DNA from 2 places in the Pseudoflavonifractor phocaeensis genome. Region 1 is predicted to be linked to the other one. Evidence: riboswitches for the same ligand, from Rfam matches in the RefSeq annotation. Region 1 holds a riboswitch; the other holds the start of a gene.
The links. Region 1 has a riboswitch for lysine ahead of asd (aspartate-semialdehyde dehydrogenase). Riboswitches for the same ligand answer to the same signal wherever they lie in the genome.
Positions count from the first base shown of each region.

Region 2: linked by a shared signal. The riboswitch ahead of AAEU42_RS11745 (transporter substrate-binding domain-containing protein) and the one ahead of asd (aspartate-semialdehyde dehydrogenase) in region 1 are both predicted to bind lysine.

Region 1 is NZ_JBCDMT010000004.1:218,280-226,086, forward strand. Features, by position in the region: gene AAEU42_RS08255 (TIGR04086 family membrane protein) at 70-501, opposite strand; gene yajC (preprotein translocase subunit YajC) at 579-848, opposite strand; gene tgt (tRNA guanosine(34) transglycosylase Tgt) at 957-2,087, opposite strand; gene AAEU42_RS08270 (TfoX/Sxy family DNA transformation protein) at 2,100-2,354, opposite strand; gene queA (tRNA preQ1(34) S-adenosylmethionine ribosyltransferase-isomerase QueA) at 2,367-3,395, opposite strand; gene AAEU42_RS08280 (SpoIID/LytB domain-containing protein) at 3,415-5,076, opposite strand; lysine riboswitch at 5,139-5,312, shown strand; gene asd (aspartate-semialdehyde dehydrogenase) at 5,458-6,543, shown strand; gene dapA (4-hydroxy-tetrahydrodipicolinate synthase) at 6,574-7,464, shown strand; gene dapB (4-hydroxy-tetrahydrodipicolinate reductase) at 7,492-7,807, shown strand, end outside.
Region 2 is NZ_JBCDMT010000005.1:433,474-441,280, reverse strand. Features, by position in the region: gene AAEU42_RS11770 (manganese efflux pump MntP) at 1-158, shown strand, start outside; gene yqeC (selenium cofactor biosynthesis protein YqeC) at 162-878, shown strand; gene yqeB (selenium-dependent molybdenum cofactor biosynthesis protein YqeB) at 866-1,675, shown strand; gene AAEU42_RS11755 (XdhC family protein) at 1,663-2,409, shown strand; gene AAEU42_RS11750 (thioredoxin domain-containing protein) at 2,434-2,709, shown strand; lysine riboswitch at 2,778-2,946, shown strand; gene AAEU42_RS11745 (transporter substrate-binding domain-containing protein) at 3,082-4,008, shown strand; gene AAEU42_RS11740 (amino acid ABC transporter permease) at 4,119-4,997, shown strand; gene AAEU42_RS11735 (amino acid ABC transporter ATP-binding protein) at 4,999-5,739, shown strand; gene AAEU42_RS11730 (LysR family transcriptional regulator) at 5,802-6,689, opposite strand; gene AAEU42_RS11725 (cation:proton antiporter) at 6,824-7,807, shown strand, end outside.

The DNA.
Region 1 (7,807 bases):
GCGGCCGGGCTCCACGTCGGGATTTTTATGTTACCAACAGTAAGCGTCTCTCTTCTGTGGACACGCCGGTCAGCGTGAACGGCGTTTTTTAGATTTTCCGGCGCCTCCCCTTCCCCCACCGAGGATCCCGGCGGCGGCTCCGCCGCACAGGGCGCCGCAAAGCAGGCCCAGGCCGCCATTTTCAAAGGACATGGTGTCATAAATGAGAAGTCCCAAAGTCAGCTCCAGAAGGAACAGGACCGCCCCCACGGCCAGGCCGACAAACAGTCCGCGGGCCGGACACCGGCGCACGGCGGACAAACCGCCGGAGAAGCTGCCCAAGACGCAGCCCACCACGGCCAGCTGATAACGCAGTCCCGCGTCCAGAAGGCCTTGAGAGATGCCAACGGCCGCCAGGAACAGGAACACCAGACACACCACGAAGGCGGCCGCGCCGCCGATGAGAACCGACTTGCAGTATCGCATCAGCCGGGCCCCCTGCTCTTCCTCTGCTTTACGCATAAAAATACCCTCCCCGTAAGGATTTTCAATACATCCTATGCGGGGAGGGTATTTAGCATGTCTTTTTTAGATGGAACTTACTTCGTGGTCTCCACGGACTGGGTGCCCTTGCTGGAGACGGCCCACTTGGTGAACTCCATACGGACGCGGTCGGCGCTGGTCTCGATCACGATGGTGTTGTCCTTCACGGCGCAGATGGTGCCCACGATACCGCCGATGGTGGTGATCACGTCACCCACCGACAGCTCAGAGCGCATCTTCTCCGCTTCCTTCTTCCGCTTGTTCTCCGGGCGGATCAGCATGAAGTAGAAAATGGCGATCATGGCCACCAGCATTACGATTGTCATAACATTCGGATCCAAGATGAATTCCCTCCAAGAATAAATTTAGAGTCATAGTGCAGTAAAATGTAGTATAGCTTAGAAAATGGAATATTGCAAGACTTTCCACCAAATTTAAATCTTGCGTTCCAATTTTTCCGAGTATTCCGCCCGAAACTCGGCAAAAGTTCCAGCGTCAAGGGCGGCGCGGATACGCTGGGTCAGTGTGTTGTAGAAATGGAGGTTGTGGAGCACGGCGAGCCGCATGGCCAGCATCTCCCCCGCCACAAAGAGGTGGCGGAGGTAGGCGCGGGAGAAGGAGCGGCAGGCGGGACAGTCGCAGGTTGGATCAATGGGGCGGTCGTCCAATCTGTATTTCTCGTTCTTTAAATTGATGGATCCTTCCCACGTGTAGAGCCGCCCGTGACGGGCGTTCCGGGCGGGCATGACACAGTCGAAGAAATCCACCCCCCGGGCGACCCCCTCGATGATATTGGTGGGCGTGCCGACCCCCATCAGATACCGGGGCTTGTCCGCGGGCATATGAGGTTCCACCGCGTCAATGATGTCGTACATCACCTGGGTGGGCTCCCCCACCGCCAGACCGCCGATGGCATAGCCGTCGCAGTCAATTTTTTTGATTTCCTCCATGTGCCAGACCCGCAGGTCGGGGAAGGTGGCACCCTGATTGATACCGAAAAGCATCTGCTGAGGGTTCACCGTATCCGGCAAGGTATTCAGCCTGTCATGCTCCACCTTGCAACGCTCCAGCCAGCGGAAGGTGCGCTCGCAGGAGGCCTTGGCATAGTTGTAGGCGGCGGGGTTCTCCACGCACTCGTCAAAGGCCATGGCGATATCGCTGCCCAGATGGGACTGGATTCGCATGGACTCCTCCGGGCCCATGAAGATCTTCCGTCCATCGATGTGGGAGGAGAAATAGACCCCTTCCTCCTTGATTTTACGAAGGCTTGCAAGGGAAAACACTTGAAAGCCGCCGCTGTCAGTGAGGATGGGACCGCTCCAGTCCATGAACCTGTGGAGCCCTCCCATTTCCCGCACCACGTCGTCTCCGGGACGGAGGTGGAGATGATAGGTGTTGGACAGCTCGATCTGGCAGCCGATATCCTTCAGATCGTGGGCGGAGACCGCCCCCTTGATGGCGCCCTGGGTCCCTACGTTCATGAACACGGGGGTCTGGGCGGTGCCATGGGCGCAGGTAAAGACACCTCGGCGGGCCCGGCCCTCGGTTTTGATCACTTCAAACACAGAAAAACTCCTTTATTTATGGGAATCAAAAAAGGCCTTCAGTTCGGCTTTTCGCAGGGGCGGGAGCTCTTTTTTGGGCAGTCCCTCCACCGCCCCGGCTAGGGCCTGAAGCTGATGGAGGCAGGCTCCGCTGTCCACTTGGAGACGGATACGCAGCCAGGCCTCTTCCGCCCCCATGCCGCGCAGAGCCTCTGGCGTCGAGACGCCGATTTTTTGGAGATTGCCGGCCAGGACAGGACCGACGTTGGGAAGCTCGGTCAATTCCATTTTACTTCCTCCTTAATAAATGAACATGGCGTCCCCGAAGGAGAAAAACCGGTAGCGCTCATTCACGGCCTCGGCGTAGGCCGCCAGAATGGGCTCCCGGCCGGCCAGAGCGGAGACCAGCATGATCAGAGTGGATTCCGGCAGGTGGAAGTTTGTGATCAGGCAGTCCAGGGCTTTAAAGCGATAACCGGGGTAGATGTAGATGTTGGTCCAACCGGCGCTCTCTTTCAATGTCCCGTCCTCGGCAGCCCAGCTCTCGATGGTACGGCAGGAGGTGGTGCCCACACAAATGACCCGCCCGCCGCTGCGTCTGGTCTCGTTGATGGCCTCGGCGGTCTGGGCGGAGATCATGCAGTATTCCGAGTGCATCTCGTGCTCGATGGGGTTGTCCTCCTTCACGGGGCGGAAGGTCCCAAGGCCCACATGAAGTGTCACGTAGCAGAGCGTTACACCCACTGCCTCCACTTGACTGAGAAGCTCTTTGGTGAAGTGGAGCCCGGCGGTGGGGGCGGCGGCGGAGCCCACCTCCCGGGAGTAGACCGTCTGATAACGCTCCGGGTCGCTGAGTTCCTCTTTGATGTAGGGCGGCAAGGGCATTTTGCCCAGCTGCTCCAGGATCTCCAAAAAAATGCCCTCGTACTGGAACTCCACGATCCGGTTACCGCCGGGGCACTCCTCCAAAACTTGGGCGGTGAGGAGAGAGCCGTCTCCAAAGACGATTTTTTGTCCCGTGTGCATTTTCCGTCCCGGCCTTACCAGGCACTCCCACTTTTTCTCCCCCTTGTCAATGAGGAGAAGCACCTCCACAGCGCCGCCGGAGGGGTCCCTATGGCCCAGGAGGCGGGCCGGAAGGACCCGGCTGTCATTGAGGACCAGGCAGTCTCCGGGGCGGAGGAGCTGGGGCAGTTCATAGAAGTGACGGTGCTGGATCTCTCCCGTCTCTTTATTCAAGAGCATGAGCCTGGAACCATCTCTCCGCTCCAGAGGGGTCTGGGCGATCAGCTCCTGGGGAAGGTCATAGTAAAAATCTGAGGTTTTCATCCGTGTTATTCCAACTTTCTCAGCGAATTTCGATGCCGGGGTAATAGAAGGTCAGGATTTCCTCAAAGGTCTTGCCCTGCTGGGCCATGGCGTAGGCGCCCCACTGGCTCATGCCCACGCTGTGTCCCCAGCCGGAGCCAGAGAAGGTAAAGACCCTCTCCCCCGTCTCCGTGCCGCCCGAGGGGGCAGGCAGGAATTGGGTGCCGGAGCCGGTGATGACGTAGGGGTTGCCGCTGATCTTCCCCACAGAACCGTCTCCGTTGATGGCGTAAGCCCCAGTCATGGAGGAGATGGTCCCGCCGCCGTCGGTATAGTATACCCCGCCGGTGGTCTCCCCCACCGCGGTGACCGTATAGCGCATAGACTTGAGGCCCAAGAGATTTCGCACTCCGCTCTCCTTGACGAAGGGCCAGGATTTCCCGTTCGCATCAATAAAGGAGATTGACTTTACATTTCCTGTGGGCGTAGTCTCCGTGATCTGGACGTCCACGATGGCGGCGCAGTTATAGCCCTTGGCCTGGAGCGTGGGCACCACGATGGCGTTGAGCTCCGAACTGGTCAGGGTCTTGGTCCAATTCCAATCGGATATCTTACTGGAGACCGTGGCCTCATAGGGGTCCACCACGCCGCACAGGTAGGGGATCGAGGTGCTGCCCCACACGTTTCGCACGTCCTCCGTCCCCCCGCCGCTGGAAGAAAAATAATAGGTCTGAGCCGGTTTCCCGTTGTACCAGGCCTTCTGCCCCGCCGTCTCGGCGGCGGCCTGGGCCGTGTGGGCGTCGGTCTCGCTCATGCCGTAGTAGGCCTGGCAGTGGGTGGTGGCGCAGATATCGAACCCGTCGGCGTTGTGCCTGCCCAGGTTGATCTCGTAGTAGGTCCTGGCGCACACAGCTTGGGCTTTGAGGGCTTCCAGAGGCCAGCTCCGGCTCATCTCCCGGGACACGACGCAGTTGATATAGTCCTCCAGCGGGATCACGTTGGAGACGGTCAGATCCCCGCCGCCGATCCTCCGATATTGGAAAGCGCCGAAATAACGGTTCTTTTTGAACCAGATCTCGGTCTTTAAACTCTCATCCTGGCCCGGTTTGACCGTCAAGGAGCGGTCGGCTCCACCGTCAAACTGAAACAAGACGGCGGCCGTCCCTGTTTTGACCACGGACACGGCGTAGGCGCTGGTTCCCACCGTGGTCCCGCCCAGCAGGGACGCGGCGCTCTGGGCCTCCTCCTGGGTGGCGTAGGCGCCCACCCGGACCTGGTAGCCGCCGTCGATCCAGGCGGGAAAGCCGCCCACATCGTTGGCGGCGGCGACCGCCTCCTCAAAGGTGGAGGGAATAAGCGGGAGCTGTACGTGCCAGCAGCCCACAAAAATATCGGAGGTGATGGCGTCGGAGTAGCTGGTGTAGCCGTCATAGGAGCCGTACCAGACGTTTTGAGTCTTTACCACGGACACGGCGGTCTCGGTGGTATATCCCACCTGGAAGAAGGTCCGGTCGGCGTCCAGATAGCCAAAGCGGTAGCCCACGCCCACCTGGTTTTCCAAATTGGCGCCGTCCAGGGCGTTGCCCCCATAGGCCAGGCCCACCAGGACAAGGGGGTCCACGGGGCCGTCGGCGTGGGCGGCGGGCAGGCTTGCCGTGACAAGGGCCAGGGCGCAGAAGGCAGTCAGCCATTTGTGCTTCATAGCTTGCTCCTTTTGATATGTATTGACACCGCTGGGCGGTTGTGGTAGTATCAGAAAAACATCCATCAGATAGAGGCGCGGCTTTCCTGGTAGCGCGGTGAGGGCTCCGGAGCCCTGTGACCCGAGTGAAGGAGGAGGCCGCCGAAGAGAGTATCCTCCGGAGGGGTCCTCTCTGGTCGCCGGGCGGTACCGTCCCCGACTGTCACCGGCGACGCCGGTGGAGCGCTGTCTGATTTTGGCTAATAAGGCGGGGATGAAAGACCATCTCTGACATTATAGTACAAAATCAGCCGCTTGAAAAGCCGCTGATTTTTTTCTTTTTCAAAGGATTTGCATATTACCGGGAATTCGCATAGGATAGAGATATGGAGGTAGATAGAGATGGAAAAATTCAAAGTTGGTATCATCGGCTGCACCGGTATGGTGGGCCAGCGGTTCATTACCCTCACCAGCGGCCATCCCTGGTTCCAGCTCACTGTGCTGGCCGCCAGCGCCCGGTCCGCCGGAAAAACCTATGGTGAGGCCATTGAGGGCCGCTGGAAGCTGGACATTCCCATGCCGGAGGAAGTCCGGGACATGGTTATCCTGGATGCCGAGGCCGATCTGGAACGCGTCGTCAGCCAGGTGGACTTTGTCTTTTCCGCTGTGGACATGAAGAAAGAGGAGATCCAGGCCTTGGAAGAGGCCTACGCCAGACACGAGTGCCCGGTGGTCTCCAACAACTCCGCCCACCGCTGGACTCCCGACGTCCCCATGGTGGTGCCCGAGCTGAACCCGGAGCATCTGGAGGTCATCCCCGCCCAGCGCAAGCGGCTGGGCAGCAAGCGGGGTTTCATCGCGGTCAAGTCCAACTGCTCCATCCAGAGCTACGCCCCCGCCCTCTCCCCCCTGCGGAAGTTCGGCTTGGAAAAGGTGCTGGCCTGTACCTATCAGGCCATTTCCGGCGCCGGTAAGACCTTTGAGACCTGGCCCGAGATGATGGACAACGTCATCCCCTACATCGGCGGCGAGGAGGAAAAGAGCGAGCAGGAGCCGCTGAAGGTCTGGGGCAAGGTGGAAAACGGCGTTATCGTCAACGCCTCCAAACCCTCCATCACCGCCCAATGCCTGCGTGTGCCCGTGTCCAACGGCCACACCGCCGCCGTGTTCGTCAGCTTTGAGAAGAAACCCTCCATGGAAGAGATGAAGGAGATCTGGGCCGGGTATCAGGGCATTCCCCAGAAGCTGGGCCTCCCCACCGCCCCCAAGCAGTTCTTCCACTACTTTGAGGAGCCGGACCGGCCCCAGTGCAGGCTGGACCGGGAGCTGGAGGGCGGCATGGCCATCTCCATCGGACGGCTCCGCCCGGATACCCAGTACGATTATAAATTTGTCTGCCTCTCCCACAACACCCTTCGGGGCGCCGCCGGCGGCGCCGTGGAGCTGGCGGAGCTCCTCTGCGCCCAAGGCTATATCGACCACAAATAAGTTTTTCCCTGACAGAAAGGACGGGATACCATGCGGGAACCTGTTTTCAGCGGCGCCTGTACCGCCATCGTCACTCCATTTGACGCAAGCGGCGCAGTGAATTATGAGGCCTTCGGCAGCCTCATCGAGACCCAGATCGCCGGGGGCGTGGACGCCATCTGTGTCTGCGGCACCACCGGAGAGAGCGCCACCATGTCCATCCGGGAGCATATCGCCGTGGTGGAATACTGCGTCAAAAAGGTGGACCACCGGGTGAAGGTGGTGGCGGGGGCGGGAAGCAACGATACTTCCGCCGCTGTCTACCTCTCCCAGCACGCCCAGGACTCCGGGGCGGACGCCCTTCTGCTGGTGACGCCCTACTACAACAAGGCCACCCAGATGGGGCTTATCAAGCACTATGAGTACATCGCCGACCGGGTGGACCTGCCCATCATCCTCTACAACGTCCCCTCCCGCACCGGCGTTTCTTTTACCGCCGAGACATATAAGGCCCTTTCGGAGAATCCCAAGATCAACGGAGTGAAAGAGGCCAGCGGCAATTTCTCCCTGCTGGCCCATACCCGGTTCCTCTGCGGGGAGGATTTTTACATCTGGTCTGGGAACGACGACCAGGTGGTGCCCATGATGAGCCTGGGCGCCAAGGGCGTCATCTCCGTGGCCGCCAACATCGTCCCCGAGGTCATGGTGCGGATGAGCCATCTGTGTCTGGAGGGGGATTATCAGGCCGCAGCCCAGCTCCAGATCGAGTATATGGACTTCATTGACGCCCTCTTTGTGGACGTGAACCCCATCCCCATCAAGACCGCCCTCAATCTGGCGGGACAGGACATGGGCGGGCTGCGGCTTCCCCTGTGCGAGATGACCCCCGCCCATCTGGAGGTTCTGCGGGCCTCCATGGTCCGCATGGGACTTTTGAAGTAAAGATACTCCGGGAAAGGACGTTCAAAGATGCTCAAAGTGCTCATTTCGGGCTGCAACGGACATATGGGAAGAGTGGTCGCCCAGGTCTGCCGGGAGGCCCCCGACGTGGAAATCACGGCCGGGTTTGATTTGCTGGGTGCGGAAAATGAGGAGTTTCCCGTTTTCTCCTCCCCCGCCGAGTTTCCGGGCCAGGCCGACGTTCTCATCGACTTTTCCTCCCCGGCGGCCCTTCCCGGTCTTTTGGAATTCGGGACGGCCCGCCGAATTCCCCTGGTGCTGGCCACCACGGGCTATTCCGAGGAACAGCTTGCCGCCGTGGATACCGCCGCTCTGACAGTCCCCA
Region 2 (7,807 bases), on a different contig from region 1:
TCATCGGCGTGGTGGCCTTCGTCCTGGCCATGCTGGGCGGGCTTTTGGGCCGCCGCCTGGGCTGCCTCTTTCAGCGCCGGGCCACTCTCCTGGGCGGCGTGGTCCTGGTGTGCATCGGCCTGAAGATTTTGCTCGAGCACCTGTCGGAGGCGGCGTAATCCATGGGCATCTGGACAGACTTGACCTTGGACATGGATGTCCACCGGCTGATCGCCCTGGTGGGGGGCGGCGGCAAGACCTCCACCCTCTACGCCCTGGCCAGGGAGGCCGTGGACCGGGGCCGTGGGGTGGTGGTGACCACCACCACCCACATCATGCCCCACCCCCGCCTGCCCCTGACGGATGACCCCGCCGCCCTCCCCGGCCTTCTGGCGGAGACGGGGGCCGCCACCCTGGGCCGGTGGGACAAGCCGGGCAAGCTTACCGGCGCCGTCCCCCCCGATACCCTCCCCGGCCTGGCCCAGACCGTCCTGGTGGAGGCCGACGGCGCCCGCATCCGCCCCCTGAAGGCCCCGGCGGACCACGAGCCCGTCGTCCCCCCCGCCGCCGACGCCGTCATCGCCGTGGCCGGACTGGACTGCCTGGGACAGACGGTCTCCGCCGCCTGCCACCGCCCGGAGCGGGTGGCCGCCCTTCTGGGCGTAGAGCAAACCCACATCCTCACCCCCGCCGACGTGGCCCGCGTCCTCTCCAGCCCCCTGGGGGGCCGGAAGCGGGTGGCCCCGGCCATGGCCTTCCGCTGCCTGCTCAACAAGGCGGACACCCCCGCCCTCCGGGCGGCCGGGGAAGAGATCCGATCCATCCTGGCGGCCCGGGGCATTCCCGCCGCCGTCCATCACTATACCGAAGAGGAGCGTGGCGGAGCATGCTGGTTTTGATCAAAGGCGCCGGGGACCTGGCCACGGGCACGGCCCTGCGCCTCCACCGCTGTCACTTCCAGGTGGTCATGACCGACCTGGACCACCCCACCGCCGTCCGCCGCACCGTGGCCTTTTCCCAGGCCATGTACGACGGGACAACCACCGTGGAGGGGGTCACCGCCCGCCGCTGTGAGACGGCGGAGGAGGCCCGTGCCGCCCTGGCGGCGGGGTGCGTCCCCGTCCTCCCCGACCCCGGGGCCGCCATCCTCCGCGCCCTTCCCTTCGACGTGCTGGTGGACGCCATCCTGGCCAAGCGCAACACGGGCACGGCCCTCACCGACGCCCCCACCGTCCTGGCCCTGGGCCCCGGCTTCACCGCCGGAACGGACTGCCACGGCGTGGTGGAGACCATGCGGGGCCACGACCTGGGCCGCCTGATCCTGGAGGGCTCCGCCATCCCCAACACCGGCGTCCCCGGCGACGTGGGGGGCTACACCCTGGAGCGGCTCATCCGCGCTCCCGGCGACGGACCCTTCCAACCCCTGGTCTCCATCGGGGACCGGGTGGAAAAGGGCTGCCCGGTGGCCCGTGTGGGGGACGAGCTGGCCCTGGCGGGCCTCACCGGCATCGTCCGGGGGATGCTCCCGGCGGGCCTGCCCGTCAAAAAGGGCATGAAATCCGGCGACATCGACCCCCGCTGCCAGCCCCGCCACTGCTTCACCGTCTCCGATAAGGCCCGCGCCATCGCCGGCGGGGTCCTGGAGGGCGTCCTCCACTTTTCCACACCAGAAAGGAGTCCCCTATGGAACGACTGATCCTCTGCGGCGGCGGCCACGTCTCCCTGGAGTTGGCCCACATCGCCGCCCGCCTGGACTTTGAGGTCTGCGTCATCGACGACCGCCCCGAATTCGCCAACGCCGGCCGCTTCCCCATGGCCGCCCAAATCCTGGCCCAGCCCTTTTCCCAGGCTTTGGAGGCCCTGGGCAGCCGCCCCTCCGACTTCTACTGCATCCTCACCCGGGGCCACGTCTACGATAAGGACTGCCTGGAACAGATCCTGCGGGGCCGTTACGCCTACGTGGGCATGATCGGCAGCCGCCGGAAGATCTCCGCCGTGATGGAGGCCCTCTCCGCCCAGGGCTTCTCCCCCCAACAGCTCTCCGGGGTCCACACCCCCATCGGCCTCCTCCTGGGGGGCCAGACCCCGGCGGAGGTGGCGGTGGAGATCGCCGCCCAGCTCATCCAGGTCCGCGCCCAGCTGGGCCCCGCCCTGGCCCCGCCCCCGGCGGACCCCGGCGTGCTTTGCACCATCACCAAAAAGACCGGCTCCGCCCCCCGGGGGCCCGGAGCCTGGATGCTGGTGCGCCCCGACGGGCAAACTACCGGCACCGTGGGCGGCGGCGCCGTGGAGTACCAGGTGGCCCAGGACGCCCTGGCCCAGTGGCGGGAGGGCGGCGATGCCCAGGAGCGCTGCTACGACCTGGGGGACCCCGCCACCCTGGGCATGGTCTGCGGCGGGCGGATCACCGTCCGTTTTCAGCGGCAATAAGCACATAAGAAAGGACGATATGATATGAAAGACATTCTCCTCTTCGTCATGGCGGGCTGCCCCCACTGCAGGCTGGCCCTCCAACTCCAGGACCAGCTCTTCGCCGACCATCCCGAGTGGCGGGACATCCCCTTGAAGATCGTGGACGAGACCAGGGAACCCGCCTTCGCCGACCAGTTCGACTATTATTACGTGCCCACCTACTACGTGGACGGCCAGAAGGTCCACGAGGGCCACGCCGAGCGGGCGGACGTGGAGAAGGTGTTCCGCCTGGCCGCGGGAGAGCCGGTCAAGAGCTGAACCCAAAGAATTTTCTCCGCCGCCCCTTGACACCTCCGAAAAACAGTGATACTATAACACCCAATCTATAATCTGATAGAGGCGCGGTTCTCATGAGTACCCTCCGGCAAGGCCAGGCAAGCCGCCGGGGAGGAAAGGGAGCGCCGCCGAAGGAAGCGAAGGTGCCTGCCGCCGCTTACCTGGGCCGCCGGGAAATACCCGCCGGACTGTCACCGTGTGTGAAGCGCTATCATGAGACTGCATCGAGGGGGGCTCCTTATGCCGCTCCCGCAAAACTCAGCTTGCTTTTTCGTGAACGCTTTCTCCGGAAAGCGTTCACGTTTTTTTTACGGCAAGACAGGATTTTAATTGGAGAAGCGAGGTAAAAAGTTTATGAATGAAAAGAAGATGACCCGCGTGGGCCTGCCCCTGGCCCTGGCCCTCACCCTGACCCTCACCGCCTGCGGCGGCGGGACCACCACCGAGAGCGCCGCCCCCTCCGCCCCCGCCGAGAGCGCCGCCGCCGAGTCCGCCGCGCCCTCCGCCGCCGCCGTCTCCTCCGGCGTAGAGGACGGCGTCCTCACCATCGCCATGGAGTGCGCCTACGCCCCTTACAACTGGGCCCAGAACGACGACTCCAACGGCGCTGTGCCTATCAAGGGCAGCAGCCAGTACGCCAACGGCTACGACGTGATGATGGCCAAGAAGCTCTGCGAGGCCAACGGCTGGGAGCTGGAGATCATCCAGTCCGACTGGGACTCCCTGGTCCCCGGCGTCCAGACCGGCATCTTTGACGCCGTCATCGCCGGCCAGTCCATGACCGAGGAGCGCTCCGAGCAGGTGGACTTCGCCGGGCCCTACTTCTACGCCTCCATCGTCTGCGTCACCAAGAAGGACAGCCCCTTCGCCTCCGCCAAGGGCATTTCCGACCTGACCGGCGGCACCTGCACCGCCCAGATCGCCACCATCTGGTACAACGACATGCTCCCCCAGATCGAGGGCGCCAAGGTCCAGACCGCCGCCGAGACCGCCCCCGCCATGCTCATGGCGCTGGAGACCGGCATGGTGGATTACGTCTGCACCGACATGCCCACCGCCCAGGGCGCCGTGGCCGCCTACCCCGATATGACCATCCTGGACTTCACCGGCTCCGATGACAACTTCGTGGCCGACGAGGGGGAGATCAACATCGGCATCTCCATGCGCAAGGGCAACACCGAGCTGAAGGAGGCCATGAACAGCGTGCTGTCCACCATGACCGCCGACGACTTCAACGACCTGATGGCCCAGGCCATCGCCGTCCAGCCTTTGGGCGAGTAACAAAGAAGCGCGGAGGGTAGGCGCGGGGGCGTATCCGCCCCATGCGTCCAACCCGCGGCGTGACAGCGCCGCCCGTATATCCATGACGCAAGAAAGGGGCATGAAAGCCCATGAACGTTTTCGCCCAACTGGGAAGAGATATTTCCAAGCTGTGGGCCGGTTACGGCACAGCCTATCTGGAGGGTATCCGCAATACCATTATCCTGGCCCTGGTGGCCACGGTCATCGGCTGTATCATCGGCCTGGCATGCGGCATTCTGCAGACCATCCCCCACGCCAAGACCGACAACCCCTTCAAGCGGTTTTTCCTGGGCCTTGTCCGGGTCATCCTGCGGATCTACGTGGAGGTGTTCCGGGGCACGCCCATGGTGCTCCAGGCTGTGTTCGTCTACTACGGCCTGCCCTACTTCACCGCCAACGCCGTCAGCTTCGGCAGCAACGTGTGGCTGGCGGCCATCGTGGTGGTGTCGGTGAACACCGGCGCCTACATGGCCGAGTCGGTCCGGGGCGGCATCATCTCGGTGGACCCGGGCCAGACCGAGGGGGCCAAGGCCATCGGTATGAACCACTTTCAGACCATGACCAGCGTCATCCTGCCCCAGGCCCTTCGGAACATCATGCCCCAGATCGGCAACAACTTCATCATCAACATCAAGGACAGCTCGGTCATGTTCATCATCAGCTTCACCGAGTTCTTCTCCGTCCACCGCACGGCCGTAGGAGCCTCCTACCTCTATTTCCCCTCCGCCGCCATCGAGATGATCGGCTACCTGACCATGACCCTGATCGCCTCCTTCATCCTGCGCTGGGTGGAAAAGCGGATGGACGGCCCCGCCAACTTCGATCTGGCCCTGGCCGACCCCCTGACCATGACCTCTGGCACCTACGCCCACCCCGACCGGGGCACCCCCTTTGACGAGCACAGCAAGGAGTACCGGGACCGGCTCCAGCAAGACCTAAAACACGGCCGTACGAGAGGAGACCGCTGACATGAGTGAGCCTATTCTGGAAGTGCGCCACCTCTCCAAATCCTTCGGCGCCAACGTGGTCCTGCGGGACATCGACTTCACCGTCTCCTCCGGGGACGTGACCACCGTCATCGGCCCCTCCGGCTCGGGTAAGTCCACCCTTCTGCGGTGCGTCAACCTGCTGGAGACCCCCACTTCCGGGGAGATCCGCTTCCACGGCAAGGACGTGGCCGCCCGGGGGGTGAGCCCCACCGCCTACCGCTCCAAGGTGGGCATGGTCTTTCAGTCCTTCAACCTCTTCAGCAATATGTCGGTGCTGGACAACTGCACCGTGGGCCAGCGCAAGGTGCTGAAAAAGGACGCCGAGGCCGCCCGGCAGAACGCCATGAAGTACCTGGAGCAGGTGGGCATGGCCCCTTACATCAACGCCAAGCCCCGCCAGCTCTCCGGCGGTCAGAAGCAGCGGGTGGCCATCGCCCGGGCCCTGGCCATGGAGCCGGAGGTCCTCCTCTTTGACGAGCCCACCTCCGCCCTGGACCCGGAGATGGTGGGGGAGGTCCTGGCCGTCATGCGGGACCTGGCCCGGGCGGGCATGACCATGATCGTGGTCACCCACGAGATGGCCTTCGCCCGGGACGTCAGCAACCACGTGGTCTTTATGGCCGACGGGGTCATCGCCGAGGAGGGCCCCCCCGCCCAGCTGTTCCAGGACCCCCAAAACCCCCGCACCCAGGAGTTCCTCTCCCGCTTCCGCAACAGCTGAATATACAAAAAAGCCCGGCGGTCTTATGACCGCCGGGCCTTTTTCTTTCCTTCGCCGCCGGATCAGTCCACCTTGGCGTAGATCCCCCGCAGCTCCTCCAGCAGATCCATGTGGTTGAAATCGTGGTGGTACACCATGTTGATCTCCCGGGTCATGCTGGCGTTCTCAATGGGCACGGACACCAGCCGCCCGGCACGCAGCTCCTCCCGGCACGCGCTGTGGGCGATGACCGACACCGCCAGGTCCATGGCCACCAGGTTCTTGATCATGGCGATGTTGTCCATCTCCATCATCACGTTGAAATTCTCCAGGCTCTCCCCGTGCCCCGCCAGGAAGTTTTCAAAGAGCATCCGGGTCCCCGCCGTGGGGGGCCGCAGGATGAGCCGCTCCCCACGCAGCTCACGGAGCAGCACGCTCTGCCGCCCGGCAAAGGGATGCTCCGGGGAGACCACGAGGCACAGGTAATCCGTGTCCAGCAGCACCGACCGGTACTGGCTGTTGGGCAGCACCCCCTCCACAATGGCCAGGTCCAGCTCGTACAGTCCCAGCTTAGTATAAAGATTCTGAATGGTATCCGTAATAATATTCATATGTGTTTTGGGATGTTCGTCACAGTAGCGGGCCAGCACTTGGGTCATCAGGTTCTCCGCCGCCGTCCGGGTGATGCCGATGTTCAGGTGCCGGGCCTGCCGGCGGTAGTCCTCCAGGCTTTGGCGGCAGTTCTGGTCCACCGCCGTCAGCCGCCCGGCGTATTTGAGCAGGATCTCCCCTTCCGCTGTCACCGTAAGCTCCCGGCCCCCGCGCTGGAAGATCCTGACCCCGAATTCCTCCTCCAGCTGCTTGATGTGGTGGCTCACGGCGGGCTGGGTCAGCCCCAGCTCCTCCGCCGCCTTGGTAAAGCTGCCCGCCCGCACCACCGTCAGCAAAGTCTTTACTTTGACATCGATCATGGCGCTTTCCCCATTCCATTCTAAATATTTATGTCAGTCTTAAATATTATGATTTGATTTTATCACGCTCTGCCCCTATAATCAAGCGATCGGAAGGAAGGAACCAATTCCCTTCCTGAAAGGAGACTTCCGTCATGCTTCATCTGGATGCCCTCACGGCCCCCACGGCCCGTGTCACCCTCTCCCTCGCCATCATGCTCCTGGCCGGCTTCCTGGCCACCCGGGTCACAAAAAAGCTCCACCTGCCCGACGTCACCGGCTATATCCTGGCGGGGGTCGCCATCGGGCCTTACGCCCTGAATCTTCTGCCTTTGGAGGTCATCCAGGGCATGGACTTCATCACCGACGTGGCCCTGGCCTTCATCGCCTTCGGCGTGGGCCGCTACTTTAAATGGAACAAGCTCAAATCCAACGGTCCGGGGGTCATCGTGGTCACCATTTTTGAGTCCCTGGCCGCCTTCGCCTTGGTCACCCTGGTGATGGTCTTTTTCTTCCGCCTCTCCCTCCCCTTCTCCCTCCTGCTGGGGGCCATCTCCTCGGCCACCGCACCGGCCTCCACCATCATGACCATCCGCCAGTACCGGGCCAAGGGCCCCTTCGTCAACACCATCCTGGAGGTGGTGGCCCTGGACGACGCCGTGTGCCTCATCGCCTTCAGCGTATGCACCGCCGTGGTCTCCGCCGAGGGGGGCGCCCGCCTTCACCCCCTGGCCATCCTGAAGCCCATCCTCTTCAGCCTGCTCTCCATCGCCGGGGGTGTCCTGGTGGGCCTGATCCTCTCCAAAACCGCCGACCCCCGCACCCGGGACCACCGCCTCATCCTGGTGGTGGCCGCCCTCCTGGCCGTCACGGGGCTCTGCTCCGCCGCCGGGGTCTCCCCCCTCCTGTCCTGCATGGCGGTGGGCACCGCCTACATCAACGCCGGGGGCAGAAAAAAGACCTTTGACCAGGTGGGCAGCGCCACGCCTCCCATTCTCCTGCTCTTCTTTGTCCTCTCAGGGGCCCGGCTCCAGGTCCCCATGCTGGCCACGGCAGGGGTGGTGGGCCTGGTCTACTTCTTCGTGCGCATCCTGGGCAAATACGCCGGCGCCTGGCTGGGCTGCGCCATTACCCACGCC